DNA from 2 places in the Salinivibrio sp. YCSC6 genome. Region 1 is predicted to be linked to the other one. Evidence: predicted binding sites of a transcription regulator. Region 1 holds the regulator's gene; the other holds the start of a gene.
The links. Region 1 encodes CRP, which controls carbon source genes, mostly activating them, when cyclic AMP is high. Its sites were predicted from a motif close to TGTGANNNNNNTCACA; they were not measured.

Region 1 (7,746 bases):
GCGGTGGCAAGCCACTGCTCGATCATACCTCTGCTACCATCCATCCCGGCGACAAAGTCGGATTGGTCGGCAAAAACGGCTGTGGCAAATCCAGCTTGTTTGCACTGCTTCGCCACCAGCTGGCGTTAGATGCGGGCAGCTATCATTATCCTAGCCAATGGCAAGTAGCATGGGTGGCACAAGAAACGCCTGCACTGGAAAAAAGTGCGCTCGAGTATGTCATTGATGGCGATGCCGAATACCGTGAACTGCAGATGGCCTTAGCGGATGCCGAACAACGTGATGACGGTCATGCCGTGGCGACCTTACACGATAAACTGGATGCCATTGGTGGCTACAGTATTGAGGCGCGCGCCGCCAGTTTGCTCGATGGTTTGGGCTTTAGTCAGGCGCAAATGCAATGGTCACTCACGCAATTTTCGGGCGGCTGGCGGATGCGCTTAAACCTTGCCCAAGCACTGCTGTGTCGTTCCGACCTGTTGCTGCTTGATGAGCCAACCAACCACCTCGATTTAGATGCCGTGATGTGGCTGGAAAAATGGCTGCAGCAATACCCCGGTACCTTGGTGCTGATTTCCCACGACCGGGACTTTCTTGACCCTGTGGTCAACCGCATTATTCACATTGAGCATCAACAGCTAAATGAATACACGGGCAATTATTCCGACTTCGAGCAGATGCGGGCGCAGAAGCTGGCGCAACAACAAGCGCAGTTTGAAAAGCAAAAAAAGCAAATTGCCCACATGCAATCTTACATCGACCGCTTTCGTTATAAAGCCTCAAAGGCGCGCCAAGCGCAAAGCCGGATTAAGGCACTGGAGCGGATGGAAAAGGTGTTGCCGGCGCAATACGATAATCCATTTAGTTTTACCTTTTTCACCCCAGATGCGCTCCCAAATCCTATCTTGATGATGGACAAGGTCGCTGCGGGGTACGACAAGACACCGATTGTGGAAAATATCCGCCTCAACCTGGTCCCTGGCGCGCGTATTGGTTTGTTAGGCCGCAATGGTGCGGGTAAGTCTACGCTGATCAAACTTCTTGCTGGCACCTTGCCAGCCATGGCCGGTGAGCTCAGTTACTCCCAAGGGGTAAAAATTGGCTATTTTGCGCAGCATCAACTCGATACCTTGCGCATTGACGAAACCCCACTGCAACATATGAATCGCCTTGCGCCCACCACAGCCGAGCAAACGCTACGTGACTTCTTAGGGCGCTTTGGCTTTCAGGGTGATAAAGCGCTTGAGACCATTGGTCCCTTTTCGGGAGGCGAGAAGGCACGCTTGGTATTAGCGTTATTGGTGTGGCAAAAGCCTAACCTGCTGCTGCTTGACGAACCGACCAACCACCTTGATTTAGATATGCGCCAAGCCTTGACGCTTGCCCTACAATCGTTTGAAGGGGCGATGGTGATCGTAAGCCATGATCGCTTTTTGCTGCGCGCGACCACCGACGATCTTTATCTTGTCGACAACGGCGCGGTGCAACCCTTTGACGGTGACTTACACGACTACCATCGCTGGCTTGGCGAGCAACAGCGTGCCGACCGTGCGGAAAGTAAAAAACAAAACGCCGATGACAAAGCCGCCCCCCAGCAACGTCAGGTCGATCGTAAGGCACAAAAGCGTCGCGAGGCAGAACTTCGCCAAAAAACCGCGCCACTTCGTAAAAAAATTGACAGCCTAGACACAAAAATCGAACAGCTCTCTGCCATTATTGCCGATGCAGAGACCAAACTGGCCGACCCAACAATTTATGGCGCAGACCAAAAAGCCCAACTCGCGGAACAATTACAACGCCAGGCTGATGCCAAATCAGCGCTGGAAGAGGTAGAGCAAGAATGGATGGAGCGACAGGAAGAACTGGAAGCCATGGAGGCGGCATTCAATCAAGCCTAATTCCCGGCCAAGCGAATGCAGCCGACCTGTGGCAGTTTTGTTTGCAACACTATGGCAAGCAAGACGTCAAACAGGCGTGTCTTAAATTGCAAGATCAGCATCAGGGTAACGTCAACCTTGCCCTGTTGCTGGCTTGGTTGGAAAGCCATGGCTATGGCCTTGCCCCAGAGAGCCTCAGCCAACTTAAACAATCGCTCAGCCGCTCTGAGCATTTGCTGATTGCCTACCGCAACCTACGTCGCGATATCAAACCGCGCGTTGGCGCGGGACAATATAAAAAAATGCTGAATTTCGAGCTCAGCCTCGAGAAGTTCCAACAACAAGACCTCATCCACGCCTTGAATCAACAAACATGGCTGACCGAGTCGCCCTCGCCGTTGGCGTATTATTGCCGTCAGCTCTCGCCCTCGGCCAAATCGCTCTATCCCGCTCTGCGCGCCAGTGTGATCAAAGACGATGAGCAAGGAGACGCTGATGACGCCCTTTGAACCGATTCCCAGCGCCCGTAATCCTCATCTACAAACCATCATGCCACGGCTGATGCGGCGGCAACCCGTGATCTCTCCTTTATGGCAGCAGCTGGATTTACCGGATGGTGATTTCGTCGATCTCGCTTGGACACAGACGCCTCAGCCCGGCCAACCGATAGTGGTCCTTTTTCATGGCCTCGCTGGCAGTTTTCATAGCCCGTACGCGAATGGATTACTGGCTGCTTTTCAGCGCCAAGGCTGGTGCGGTGTGGTGATGCACTTTCGTAGTTGCAGTGGCCGCTTAAACCGCGTCCCGCGCACTTATCACTCAGGCGAGACACAGGATGCGCGCTATTTTTTGACCACATTACGCATGCGTTATCCTCAGCATCCCATTCATGCCGTGGGCGTATCGCTAGGCGGCAACATGCTGGTGCGCTATTTGGCAGAGTATGCGGACGATCCGATTGTCTCCAGTGGCTGCGCAGTGTCACCCCCCTTAGACCTTGCCGCCTGCTCGTTACGCATTCAGCAAGGGTTCTCACGTGTCTACCAAGCGTACCTACTCCGCTCGATGCGGCAAACCCTGTCAGATAAGCTCACGCGACACGCCCAAGTGGGTCGTTGGCAAGCTGGCGAGCAGCCCCGTATTTCGACCTTATTCGAGTTTGATCAAACCGTCACCGCACCACTGCATGGGTTTGAGGACGCACATCATTACTACCAGCAATGCAGTGGCCTATCCGTGTTGCCTGCGATCCGCGCCCCTTTGACCATCATTCATGCCAAAGACGATCCTTTTATGACTGATGCGGTGATCCCAACCACGCCATTACCGGCCAATATACGCTATCAACTCACTGACCATGGCGGACATGTTGGGTTTGTCACTGGCCGTTGGCGTGCACCGCGTTTATGGTTGGAAGAGGCAGTGCCCGCGTGGATAGCTGAGCAACTCGACACCTGATGCCCCAATCGTCACGATAAATTGTGATTAAATCGACATAGATGCACTGCACCTACACGCATAATTCGGTAAAATGGGAGCTAATTCACAACCTAAGCATGGAGATGGCGTCCGTGCCATCCCGATGTCAGCAAAAGGTGATGTAGTATGATGGTTCCATGGCAATCTGTGCCAGCCGAAACCTTGACCAATTTAATTGAACACTTTGTGTTGCGGGAAGGGACAGATTACGGTGAGCAGGAAGTCAGCTTTGCTGAGAAAGTTGAACAAGTGCGTGAACAATTAAAATCCGGCGACGCCGTGATTGTATACTCTGAGCTGCATGAGACAGTGGATATTCGTCGTCAGCGCGATCTCAGACCGTAACACCGCCTCACCTTGTGGGCTGCGGTGTAAATTCAGACTGATCAATGACAGGGCTCGTCATGTCGGCTAAACACCCAATCATCGCTGTGACCGGTTCATCCGGCGCAGGCACAACCACGACCTCCGAAGCGTTTCGTAAGATGTTCAATATGATGAACATCAAAGCCTCTTGGTTAGAGGGCGATAGCTTTCACCGCTTCACGCGGCCAGAAATGGATGTTGAGATCCGTAAAGCCCGTGAACAAGGTCGTCATATTAGCTACTTTGGCCCCACGGCCAACGACTTCCCACGCCTTGAGCAATTTTTTAAAGAATATGGCGAACAAGGCACAGGTAAATACCGTCGTTATCTACACACCTTTGATGAAGCCGTGCCTTATAACCAAATGCCGGGCACCTTCACCCCCTGGCAAGATCTGCCTGAAAATACCGACGTATTATTTTATGAAGGCTTGCATGGCGGGGTGGTGGATGGTGACGTCAATGTCGCCCAACATGTTGATTTACTGATCGGCATGGTGCCTATCGTTAACTTGGAGTGGATTCAAAAGTTTGTCCGCGATACGCGCGACCGAGGCCATTCCCGCGAGGCTGTCACGGACTCGATCGTGCGCTCCATGGATGATTATTTGCACTACATTACGCCGCAGTTTTCTCGCACACATATTAACTTCCAACGTGTCCCGACCGTAGACACATCCAACCCGCTGAATGCAAAAGGGATCCCTTCACTCGACGAAAGCTTTGTTGTGATCCGCTTTCGTGGCATGAAGAACGTCGATTTTCCTTATTTACTGCAAATGATCAGTGGCGCCTTTATGTCTCGGCACAACACGCTGGTCGTGCCCGGCGGTAAAATGGGATTTGCGATGGAGCTGATTATTCGCCCCTTGATCCAACAGTTGATTGAGAAAGGCAAGATAGGTTAACCGCCGTAGCGCACTTAACGTGTATTACTTCTCAGGTCGTGATCTTAGCCACATTTTTGCCGATTTTTTAGGCGGTTGGCTTAGATCAAAATCAAGAAATCCAGATAGAAAAAAGATACACTCTTGTTAACATACAGTGAGCTTGTAGCCTGCGCCAAGACCTCGTATTCTGTGCATTGGACTGATGGGTTTCCATTCAGACAAAGACAGGACGTCGTTGCCGGGCAACACATGCAGAGGAAATAAGTTATATGGTTCCAGGAAAACCTCAAACAGACCCTACACTCGAGTGGTTCCTTTCACATTGTCATATTCACAAGTACCCGTCCAAAAGTACTCTGATCCATGCAGGGGAAAAGGCGGAGACCTTGTACTACATCGTGAAAGGTTCTGTGGCCGTACTAATCAAAGATGAAGAAGGCAAGGAGATGATCCTGTCTTACCTTAACCAAGGTGACTTCATCGGCGAACTTGGTCTGTTCGAAGAGGACCAAGAGCGCACCGCATGGGTACGTGCGAAATCACCTTGCGAAGTAGCAGAAATTTCATTCAAGAAATTCCGCCAGCTGATCCAAGTTAACCCAGACATTTTGATGCGTCTATCCTCTCAGATGGCGCGTCGCCTGCAAGTGACCAGCCAGAAAGTGGGAGACCTTGCCTTCCTGGACGTGACCGGCCGCATTGCGCAGACCCTACTGAACTTGGCGAAGCAACCTGACGCCATGACTCACCCTGACGGCATGCAAATCAAGATCACGCGTCAAGAGATTGGTCAGATTGTTGGCTGTTCGCGTGAGACAGTTGGGCGTATCCTTAAAATGCTGGAAGAGCAGAACCTTATCTCAGCTCACGGTAAAACCATTGTGGTTTACGGCACACGCTAATCCTCGCGTGTTGCGACAAAACCGGCGCTTTTGCGTCGGTTTTTTTATTTTTATTGACTGGAAACTCATTACCTAAGTTCTACACTTCAGAAACGACCCATCTAACAACTGATTAACAGGATGTCGTTTATGAGAAGCTTACGTCAAACCCTTGCTGCATTGCTACTCGCGGCGGTTTCTTCAACTGCTGCGGCGAATATCACCATTGTCCATCCAGAACCACGGGCTGGCTCTGCCCTCGATTTATACGCTATCGACTTGATTGAGTTTTTAGCGGAAAAATCAGGTGAGTCTGTCACTTTACAGGCCTTTCAAGGCCAAATTGGCTCTCAGTCTCGTAAAGTGGAAATGCTAAAACAAGGACGACTGACGGTAGATTGGCTCGGGGCCGACCGTACCCTTGAGTCAGAGTTACTTCCCATCCGTTATCCAGTCTTTCGGGGTCTATTAGGCCATCGCTTGTTCATTACCAATCAAGCCACCGAACCCAAGCTTGCACAAATCAGTGACCAAGCTGGGCTCAATAATCTGACCATGATCCAAGGGCAAGGCTGGGCGGATGTGAAGGTCTTGCAGTCGGCGGGATTTCGGGTTCGAGAAATCTCAAGCTTTGAGAATATCTTTAAAGGCGTCGATACCGGACGGGCCGACCTCTTCCCGCGTGCGCTTATCGAACCTTTTAGCGAGCTGGCAGAGCGACCTCAATATACAAATCTGTTGGTTGATCCGCACTTAATGCTAATCTACCGCTTCCCAATGTTCTTGTTTGTATCGCCCCAAAACCCAGAGGTAGCGACCATGCTCAACGATGCCTTTGCGGCCGCCTATCAAGACGGATCCTTCATCGAATTTTTTGAGAATGCCCCTCTGGTAAAAGAGACCTTTGAGAAAGCCAATATTGGTGAGCGCACCTTTATTCGGGTCGACAACCCACATCTGAGTAATGAGACTCAGGCAATTGACGATACATTCTGGCTCGATATTGAAAGTCGCTAAACACCGCCAACCAAAAAAGGAGAGCATCGCTCTCCTTTTCTTCTCTCGCCACTATTGATGCGTACTTTCAAAAATTTTATCGGCCGAGGCGGCGACAAAACCTTGATAAAGTTCACCGTCCGGAAGCGGATACCGTTTCGCAAACTCGTAGAAACCACCCGGAATATCATGGCGTGCATCGCTAAATTGCACCGGCACGCGATCAGCCATCGTCGAGGATTGCTCCAAAAAGACTGACGCATCCCCTTTGACCTCCCCGCCAGATTCGTTAATGGTAAACCCATTTTGGCGCAAGGTATCGTTGACCGCTTGACAGCTATCATGGTTATTCAGCTGATTCACACTGACCGTAAAGTGGTTCGCCCCATAGCCATGCGCTGCCACCCAAGCTGCATATTCACTTTCATCTGCTAACGTCTTGTAGGTTTGCCAGTCCAAGTCCCACAAACGTCCTTGATGAAGAAAATCGCTCCCTTTCAGCGCATCATCATCCACATTCGCCACTAAGTCGCGCACGATAGATTGCAATGTTGTCGAGCATTGGCCCACCATCAATTCACTAATAAACACTTTCGGCATCAAGGGATCGGGATGCTCGTAGTGACGTGCGTTGAGCTTCTTCGCTTCAAAGGTATACTCACCTTTCGGCTCATAGCCCAACGCAATAAAAGGACGGGCAAGCTTGTCCAGCCCTACATTAGGCAGTGCAAAGGTGCGCAGTGCAATGTGATCATTGATCAGGGGTTGGCCTTCTTCGAGCAACCCATGCACTTTCTGCGCAGAAGGGCAAAGACGCTGGGTGTAGTCTTGCCACAATCTGTCAAATAACGCTTGGCAACTATCCATGTTGTTCTCCTTAATCAAGAGGCGTGATCCCCGGCGCAAAGCTCTCGGGCAAGGTGACCTGCTCGCCTTCCATCGATGCCATAGGGTAGGCACAATAATCGGCGGCATAATAAGCACTTGGACGCAGGTTACCCGACGCGCCCGGACCACCAAATGGTGCATCCCCACTGGCACCGGTCAATTGACGGTTACGGTTTACAATACCGGCGCGAATATGGTCAAGGAAGTATTGCCATTCACCATCGTCGTCACTGATAAGGCCTGCCGATAAGCCATAGCGGGTATCATTCGCTTTCGTCAATGCATCAGCCATATCGGTGTAACGCTGCACCTGCAATAAAGGACCGAAGTATTCTTCATCGGGTAACTCGGCGATCCCGCTAACATCAA
Region 2 (7,746 bases), 1.4 Mb from region 1:
CGATACGTGTTTGAGGGGGGATACCACCCAACGACGGATCACAGTCAGTGAGATAAGAAAACCCAATACGGCGATACTGCCCATGATGCCGGCAGTGATCAGCATTTCTTTATCAATGGTGCCATAGAGCGGCTGTAAGTCATATTCGAGTCGAATAACGCCCAGCACAGTTCCCTCTTCGGCAACATGGCATTGTAGGCAATTGGTCCCGCGATAATCACTGCTGGCTTTCATTGGCAGTGCCACAACCAACCCCTTGCCGGATTCAGAGTCAAAGGTTTCAACAATGGTCTCGCCATCAAGTGCACGTTGGTCAATATTATCTTTTGGGGCTTGTTCAGGGTTGCCTGGACCGAAAAAGCGGGTGATCGCTTCTGCCCGAATAACACGTGCCTCTTCAATACCTTTGTGTGAAAGCATTTTATCACGCAGTGTATTTCGTTGGCTGATTGTGCCGGTCAGCATCAACATATTCAGGCTATCGAAATAGTTGGATGCTTTATCGAGCGTTTGTTCACTGACTATCGAGGTCATCAGCGCTTTTTGCTGATGTGATTGATAGGCCAACGAGGTCACAAGCACCAGAGCGAAGACGAGAAAAAGCGAAAGGAGAAGTTTGCTCGCGAGAGTCATGCGCATGAGTCAACCGTTTGTTATTAAATTATATGTATGTCAATTGAATTCTGTCAGATCTATGTTAAACCGTGTCTCACCAGATGCCGCGATTCCCATATAAAATGTGTGATTTCATCGACGTAAATTGTCGCACCTTTGCGACGGGCAACGGTTTGCTTTGGCTATAATCGCGTTGATTTCAGGGATAGAGATTGTGTCGGTCAGGGAAGTTGAGTAGCATGCGCCATCTTGTTGTTGATGGGATTTGGCAGTATGACAACTGAACTGTTTAAAGAATTTACCTTTGAGGCCGCACACCACTTACCGAATGTGCCAGAAGGACATAAGTGTGGGCGTTTGCACGGTCACTCGTTTATGGTGCGTTTGTATGTAGAAGGGGATGTTGACCCACACACAGGCTGGGTAATCGACTTCGCTGACATTAAAGCCGCTTTCAAGCCTATCTATGATCGTCTTGACCACTACTATCTCAATGAGATTGAAGGGCTGGAAAACCCAACCAGCGAAGTGTTGGCGCGTTGGATATGGCAACAGGTCAAGCCAAACCTGCCTTTATTAAGCAAGGTAATGGTGAAGGAAACCTGTACCGCAGGCTGCACTTACCGCGGTGAATAAAACAGAGCCGAGTATCATCACTCGGCTCTCTTATCGATACACTTCATATCGGCTAATACGATGGCTCTATTGGCGCTAGGCAATGTTTAAATATTTATGCGTTTGTATCGACAAGCGCCAGCCGCGCGCAATACAGGTATCAATACAAAGTTTAGTGGCTCGCGGCTTTTGACTGACCGGTTGTAGCGCAATGGTTGCCTTTGGTGACGGTGGGCAGTGCTCAAGTAGGGTATCTAACTGTGCAATGTCTTTCTCGGTGCCCACAGGATGTTTGATTTCGTTCGCGCGCGCCATCGCACTGGCCAGTACCGGTAATTTGCCGCGCATATTGATTTTAGGTGATACCGTGACCCAAGTCTGCGGACTGGCTTTTACCTCGTACGTGCCACTGGTTTCAATTTGGCACTGACACCCAACCGCTTCTAGCGCCTCGGTTAAGGGCACCAAGTCGTATAGGCAAGGCTCCCCCCCAGTAATCACAATGTGTTTAGCCTGATAGCGTTGGGTGATTTCTGTCGCAATATCTTTCGCACTCAGCCAGCACCAAGTAGGTGAGTCTTCTGACTTATCGATAATAAATATCTTGTCTTGCTGATCGTTATCATCGGTTTCCCATGTTTGCTTGGTATCGCACCAAGCGCAGCCGACAGGGCAACCTTGCAAGCGGACAAAGACGGAGGGCACGCCAGTAAATGTGCCTTCTCCCTGAATAGTTTCAAAAATTTCGTTTACTCGGTACATCATGCTTTCTGGCGGTTCGATTCGACGGCGCATTATGCCAATTTATCCTCCGCAGATCTTGCTTTTTCACGATTGATTGGATTTTTACCATAGTTACTAAATCGTATGGTTTCGTGAGGCTAAACGCGATTTTCACACCTGAAAGTGATAGATATCACGCGGCGACCTCATTGTGCTTCACAATTAGTTCGCAAAGTAAAAAAATTCAATTATACGCATCATCATGAATAGGATCGCCAGATCCCAGCAGTAATAGGACAGGGCATGATTATTGGGCAGCCGGGGCATATTGATCATATCAAGCGCAAAAATGCCGGCACAGTGTACAACTTGATCGACCGCTTTGGGCCTATCTCGCGCATCGAGCTCTCCAAACGCAGCCAGCTGGCACCTGCCAGCATTACTAAAATTGTCCGTGAGCTAATGGACGCGCACCTTGTCAAAGAAACACAAATTCAAGAAACCAGTATGCGTGGTCGACCCGCCGTTGGGTTGATGTTGGACAATGACGGGTGGCAATTCTTATCGATGCGTTTAGGGCGCGGCTACCTCACGATGGCTTTGCACTCGTTAAGCAGTGACATTCTGGTACAAGAACGCCATGAGTTGGCGGTGATGCCTCAAGAGGCCTTGCTAGCGACCATTGTCGAGTACGTTAAAGCCTTCTTTTCGCGTCATCATGAAGTGGTGGACCGCGTGACAAGCATCGCGGTGTCTTTGCCAGGCTTAGTGAATAGTGCACAGGGAACGGTCATTCAAATGCCGCACTTTGAGGTTAGCCATATGCCATTGGGGCCCGTCCTGCATCGAGAAACAGGATTACCGGTTTTTGTGGGTAATGATACCCGCTCTTGGGCGCTGGCTGAAAAGTTATTTGGTAACGCAAAAGAATCAGATAGCGCGGTGCTGATTGCCGTTCACAATGGCGTTGGGGCTGGGATCATCCTAGAAGGGAAAGTGCTCCAAGGGCGCGTGGGGAATGTGGGTGAGCTGGGTCATATTCAAGTGAAGCCATTTGGTAAGCGATGCTTTTGTGGCAACTATGGCTGCTTGGAAACCGTAGCAAGTTTAGCCGCGGTCATTGAGCAAGTAGAAACCTTGCTCGCAGAGGGGCACCCTAGTCAATTGCGCGGTAAAACCCTCACTATCGACGCGATTTGTGATGCCGCCGTTGCCGGTGATGCGTTGGCGCAACGCGTGATTACAGAGCTTGGCCATCACCTAGGGACAGCGATCGCCATCGTGGTGAATTTATTTAATCCGGAAAAAATATTATTCGGCGGCGAGTTTAACCGGGCGAAATCTGTGCTCTATCCAGCAATCATGGAATGCTTAAAGACGCAAACCATCCCCTTATACAGCCAAAACTTACTGCTGGAAGAAAGTTATTTCTACACGCAAGCGACTATGCCGGGCGCTGCGATGGTGAAACAAGCCATGTACGACGGCAAACTACTCATGAAGGTACTGGAAGGTTAGGGCTAGTGACGAGAGCATAAACGAAAAAAAGCAGGTGCCAAGCACCTGCTTTTTGTATCAAGCCTGAATGGGAGCGCTATCCGCCTTGTGCCGATAAAACGCCCTTTATCGGCTTATCCGTTTTTACGCTCTTCACCCATACAGGCTGCGGCGGTAAAGACTACGTCTGTTGAGCTATTAAGCCCCGTTTCTGCCGAATCTTGCAACACACCAATGGTAAAGCCAACACCGACCACTTCCATAGCAATTTCGTGCGGGATACCAAACAAGTTACACGCCAGTGGGATCAGCAAGAGCGAGCCGCCTGCAACGCCTGAGGCACCGCACGCAGACACTGCGGCAACAATGCTAAGCAGAATTGCAGTGGCAATATCCACTTCAATTCCCAAGGTATGTACAGCGGCGAGTGTAAGAACTGTGATGGTGATTGCCGCGCCACCCATGTTGATCGTTGCCCCGAGTGGAATCGAGACAGAGTAAGTATCTTCATCAAGCTTGAGTTTACGGCACAGCTGCATATTCACAGGGATGTTCGCGGCTGAGCTACGGGTAAAGAAGGCGGTAAGGCCACTTTCACGCAGGCAGCGGAAAACCAGTGGATACGGATTTTGGCGCGTTTTATAAAACACGATCAGTGGGTTAATGATCAACGCGATTGTTGCCATACTGCCAAGGAGCACGCCAAGCAAATGAATGTAGCCAAGCAGCGCATCAAAACCACTTTGTGCCAAGGTGTTGGCGACAAGGCCAAAAATACCGATGGGCGCAAAACGGATCACGAAGCGCACAATCATAGACACGCCTTCAGACACGTCAGAGAAGACGCGTTTGGTCTCGCTTGATGCATGGTGTAAGGCAATGCCCAAACCAATCGCCCACGCGAGAATACCGATATAGTTACCGGACATCAGAGCGTTGACTGGGTTATCGACAATATTAAACAGCAAGGTGTTTAATACTTGGGTAATGCCTTCCGGTGGCGCGACAGCTGCATCGGTTGCGGCAAACTGTAAGGTCGTCGGAAACAAAAAGCTCATGGTAACCGCGGTCAAGGATGCCGCCAGCGTGCCGAGCAGGTAGAGGAAAATAATAGGGCGCATGTTGGCGCGCTGACCTTTCTTTTGGTTAGCAATAGAGGCAGCAACCAAAACGAAGACCAAAATGGGTGCAACTGCTTTCAGTGCGCTAACAAAAAGCTTACCAAGCAAACCTGCTGTGCTCGCCAACTCAGGCGACAGATAGGCGAGTACGCCCCCAGCAAGAATACCTATAACGATTTGAAGTACCAACGAGTGACCTCGGCTGATACTGGCGAGTTGTGTTTGACTCATGTGTGTCTCACTTCACTGTGTTTTTTATCAATGGCTGTTAATGAATCGTTAGAAGTGGGGAATTAAACCAGTTTGATTCACCCTATGTAAAGTGAAAATTGATAGTTTGCACTAGTTAGGTGGGATTCTGTCAGTCAGTTGGCATTAAATGAAAGTTTCTTTAGTGTAATTATTCTGTTATCACGGCGCTAGATGTGAGGAAATCGTTTTAATGCGCCGAGCATTTGTACGCATTTATTGTCTTGAACAGCATAAAAAAAGGCGGCTTTCGCCGCCAAAGATAGGATAACAACTAGCACAAGGATTTTTAGTAAATCGCATGACCCACGGTATTAAGTAGCTTACTTACGCCCTTGGTGAAGTGCAGTGGCGCATTCGCGACCGTGTAACACAGACACCCGTCTTTGGTGGAGGGGGTGTGATGATGTCGACTATCCAACAAAATAAAGTCACCCGGCGAGTATTGTCCGCTTTCATCTTCAAAGGTGCCATCGAGCAATAGCGTCAGCTCATAGCCTTTGTGTGTATGGGCTGGAACCGAGCCGCCTTCGTCGATATGTAAGAAACTCGCACGTGTGGCACCTTCTTCAAGGTTCAGCCTTGCGCGTTGCACCTTGCCGAATGATAACCAATTCGAATCACTAAAACGCTGCAGTGCGCGTGGTAGTGTGTAGGTTTTGTCTCCAACGCGAATCTCGTCTGACCGAGCGACTTGAATGCGTGATGCCTCGTCTTGTTCAGGGGCGTCGAAAATCGCACTCATCATGTCCGCTTCTAGATCATCGTCCCAAGGCAGAGTGCCTGCTGCGAACTCGTGCTCGGTCTCAGCCTCTTCAAACGCGGCTAATGCTAGCGCTTCTTCTTTCGCACTCACATGCTCACGGCATTGTTGACATAATTCAACGTGTGCAGAGAGAGCAATCGCCATGGATGTCGGTAATTGGCCGGCTGCAAAGGCATCCAGCAGTTCGGAAGAAGGATGATATTTAATCATTGTTGACCTCCAGATGATTGCGCAGCTTCTCGAGCCCGAGTCGCAAACGCGACTTCACGGTCCCTAATGGAACATTAAGTTGGTCCGATAGCTCTTGGTGAGTGAGTTGCTTTAAGTACACACCACGCACCACCTGTTGTTGTACCTCAGGTAATTCATCAATGAAGGATAATAATTCCTGATCCATCATGTGCTGAGCACCTGAGTCGGTTTCATTGTCTTGTTGACCGGATTCCAGTATCGGCCAAATCTCGTCGCTAAAATTATCTTCGCGGTTCGATTGCACCTTACGAAGCATATCGAAGCTGATGTTACGCATGATGGTAAACACCCAGGTCGTTGCCGCCCCCTTCTCCGCGTTGTAAAGATGGGCTTTTCGCCACACCACCAACATGGTCTCTTGGACCAGCTCCATCGCCTGTCCGTCCGCGCGCAGATGTTTGGTTCCATAAGATCGGATCTTCGGGCCAAAAAAGCGAAACAAACGCTCAAAGGCGACACGGTCTCGCTGTTCCGCAACGCGTAATAATAGCTCCGACAACTCTTCCTTCGTCACGTCAGTCATTGTGGTACGTGTATTCCGTCTCGAGGTTGAAGCTTCAGTATACATGGTTTGAGGCGCAGTCATAGTTGAGTCCTATCTGTCAGTGCCGTCCATCTGACACCCCAATACGCACCACAAATCATTTGGATCACTCGACGTGTTCTTCAAGCAGTTGGTGAATGAATTGCTTGGCCTCATCGGCAGAGTCTTGTGCGATAAACCATTGTTTTTGCGCACTCGTGAGGGGCAGAATCTCTAACCAACGCTGACACGCCCAGGTGACATCCTCGAAATGAGGCTGTTCATACTGCTCGGCGTGATCAGGATGGGCAGCAAATATGTGCTTGAGGCTGGTGGCAATGCGCGCTTGCACCTTATCGTCCGTATTATCGACATAATCATCGTGTGGCCAATCATGCAGGGTACGTATTTCACCCAACCACAATTTGTCGGGCGCTTGTTCGGTTGACATAATTTCCACCCGTTGTCGGCCCGCAATGGTTATGCCCAGCAATCCATCGGGAAGCGTCTCGAAATCAACGATATCGACCAAAGTACCGTATTTATAAAGCCGCTGACCTTGCATCATCGCAAGGACAAACCCTTCTCCGTTGGCGGTACATTCGCGTACCAACCGTAAATAGCGGGGTTCAAAAATACGTAGTTTTGCTCTGCCACCCGGTAACAAAAAGAGGGGCAAAGGAAACAGCTTGGTCATATCCGCGCCTCCTGATAATCGATTGAACATGCTGACTAATACGCGCCCTTAGCGACAAGCGATCAAGCGTCCAGAGAATCGCATAAACAATGATTGACATCTTTTTCTTATTTGGCAGTATAGACATCTAAATGGCTTTTCGGAAAGGATTACCGATTGATGAAATCTCTACGTGCTTCTTTTATTCTCATACTCGGACTCACGCTCACGCTGGTTGGCTGTTCAGAATCACAAGATAAGGTGATCAAAATTGGCGCTACAGTGGGGCCGCATGCACAAGTGGTTGAAGCGGTTGCCAAGCAAGCAAAAGCTGAGGGGATTGTGGTCGAGGTGGTCGAATTTTCCGACTATATTTCCCCCAATGCTGGCTTGGCGGATGGCAGCTTAGATCTAAACAGTTACCAACATCAGCCGTTTTTGGATAACTACAACCAAAACAACGGTAGCCAGTTGGTATCGATGGGACGTTCCATTTTGATGCGGATGGGGATCTACTCTGATCGCGTTGAGCATGTTGATGCGCTGCCGAATGGCGCACAAATTGCGATCCCCAACGATCCTACCAACGCGGGGCGCGCATTGTTATTGCTGCAAGAGGCGGGGTTAATTACCTTAGCCGACAGTGTCGGCTTTAAAGCTACTTTGCAAGATATCATCGCCAATCCTAAACAACTCGAATTTGTTGAGG

Region 2: E8E00_RS05765 (ROK family protein) is a predicted target of CRP. The motif match lies at 2,136-2,151, and genes of this name have one in related genera.

Annotation. Positions count from the first base shown of each region.
Region 1 covers NZ_CP039516.1:2,638,265-2,646,010, forward strand. The annotation lists gene E8E00_RS12300 (ABC transporter ATP-binding protein) at 1-1,898, shown strand, start outside; gene E8E00_RS12305 (TIGR02444 family protein) at 1,841-2,386, shown strand; gene E8E00_RS12310 (hydrolase) at 2,373-3,335, shown strand; gene E8E00_RS12315 (YheU family protein) at 3,483-3,701, shown strand; gene E8E00_RS12320 (phosphoribulokinase) at 3,761-4,630, shown strand; gene crp (cAMP-activated global transcriptional regulator CRP) at 4,882-5,514, shown strand; gene E8E00_RS12330 (hypothetical protein) at 5,644-6,510, shown strand; gene E8E00_RS12335 (DUF1338 domain-containing protein) at 6,562-7,356, opposite strand; gene astD (succinylglutamate-semialdehyde dehydrogenase) at 7,367-7,746, opposite strand, start outside.
Region 2 covers NZ_CP039516.1:1,249,356-1,257,101, forward strand. The annotation lists gene E8E00_RS05750 (methyl-accepting chemotaxis protein) at 1-639, opposite strand, end outside; gene queD (6-carboxytetrahydropterin synthase QueD) at 889-1,251, shown strand; gene queE (7-carboxy-7-deazaguanine synthase QueE) at 1,327-1,992, opposite strand; gene E8E00_RS05765 (ROK family protein) at 2,257-3,471, shown strand; gene sstT (serine/threonine transporter SstT) at 3,585-4,802, opposite strand; gene E8E00_RS05775 (ChrR family anti-sigma-E factor) at 5,110-5,796, opposite strand; gene E8E00_RS05780 (sigma-70 family RNA polymerase sigma factor) at 5,789-6,424, opposite strand; gene E8E00_RS05785 (LON peptidase substrate-binding domain-containing protein) at 6,489-7,058, opposite strand; gene E8E00_RS05790 (MetQ/NlpA family ABC transporter substrate-binding protein) at 7,218-7,746, shown strand, end outside.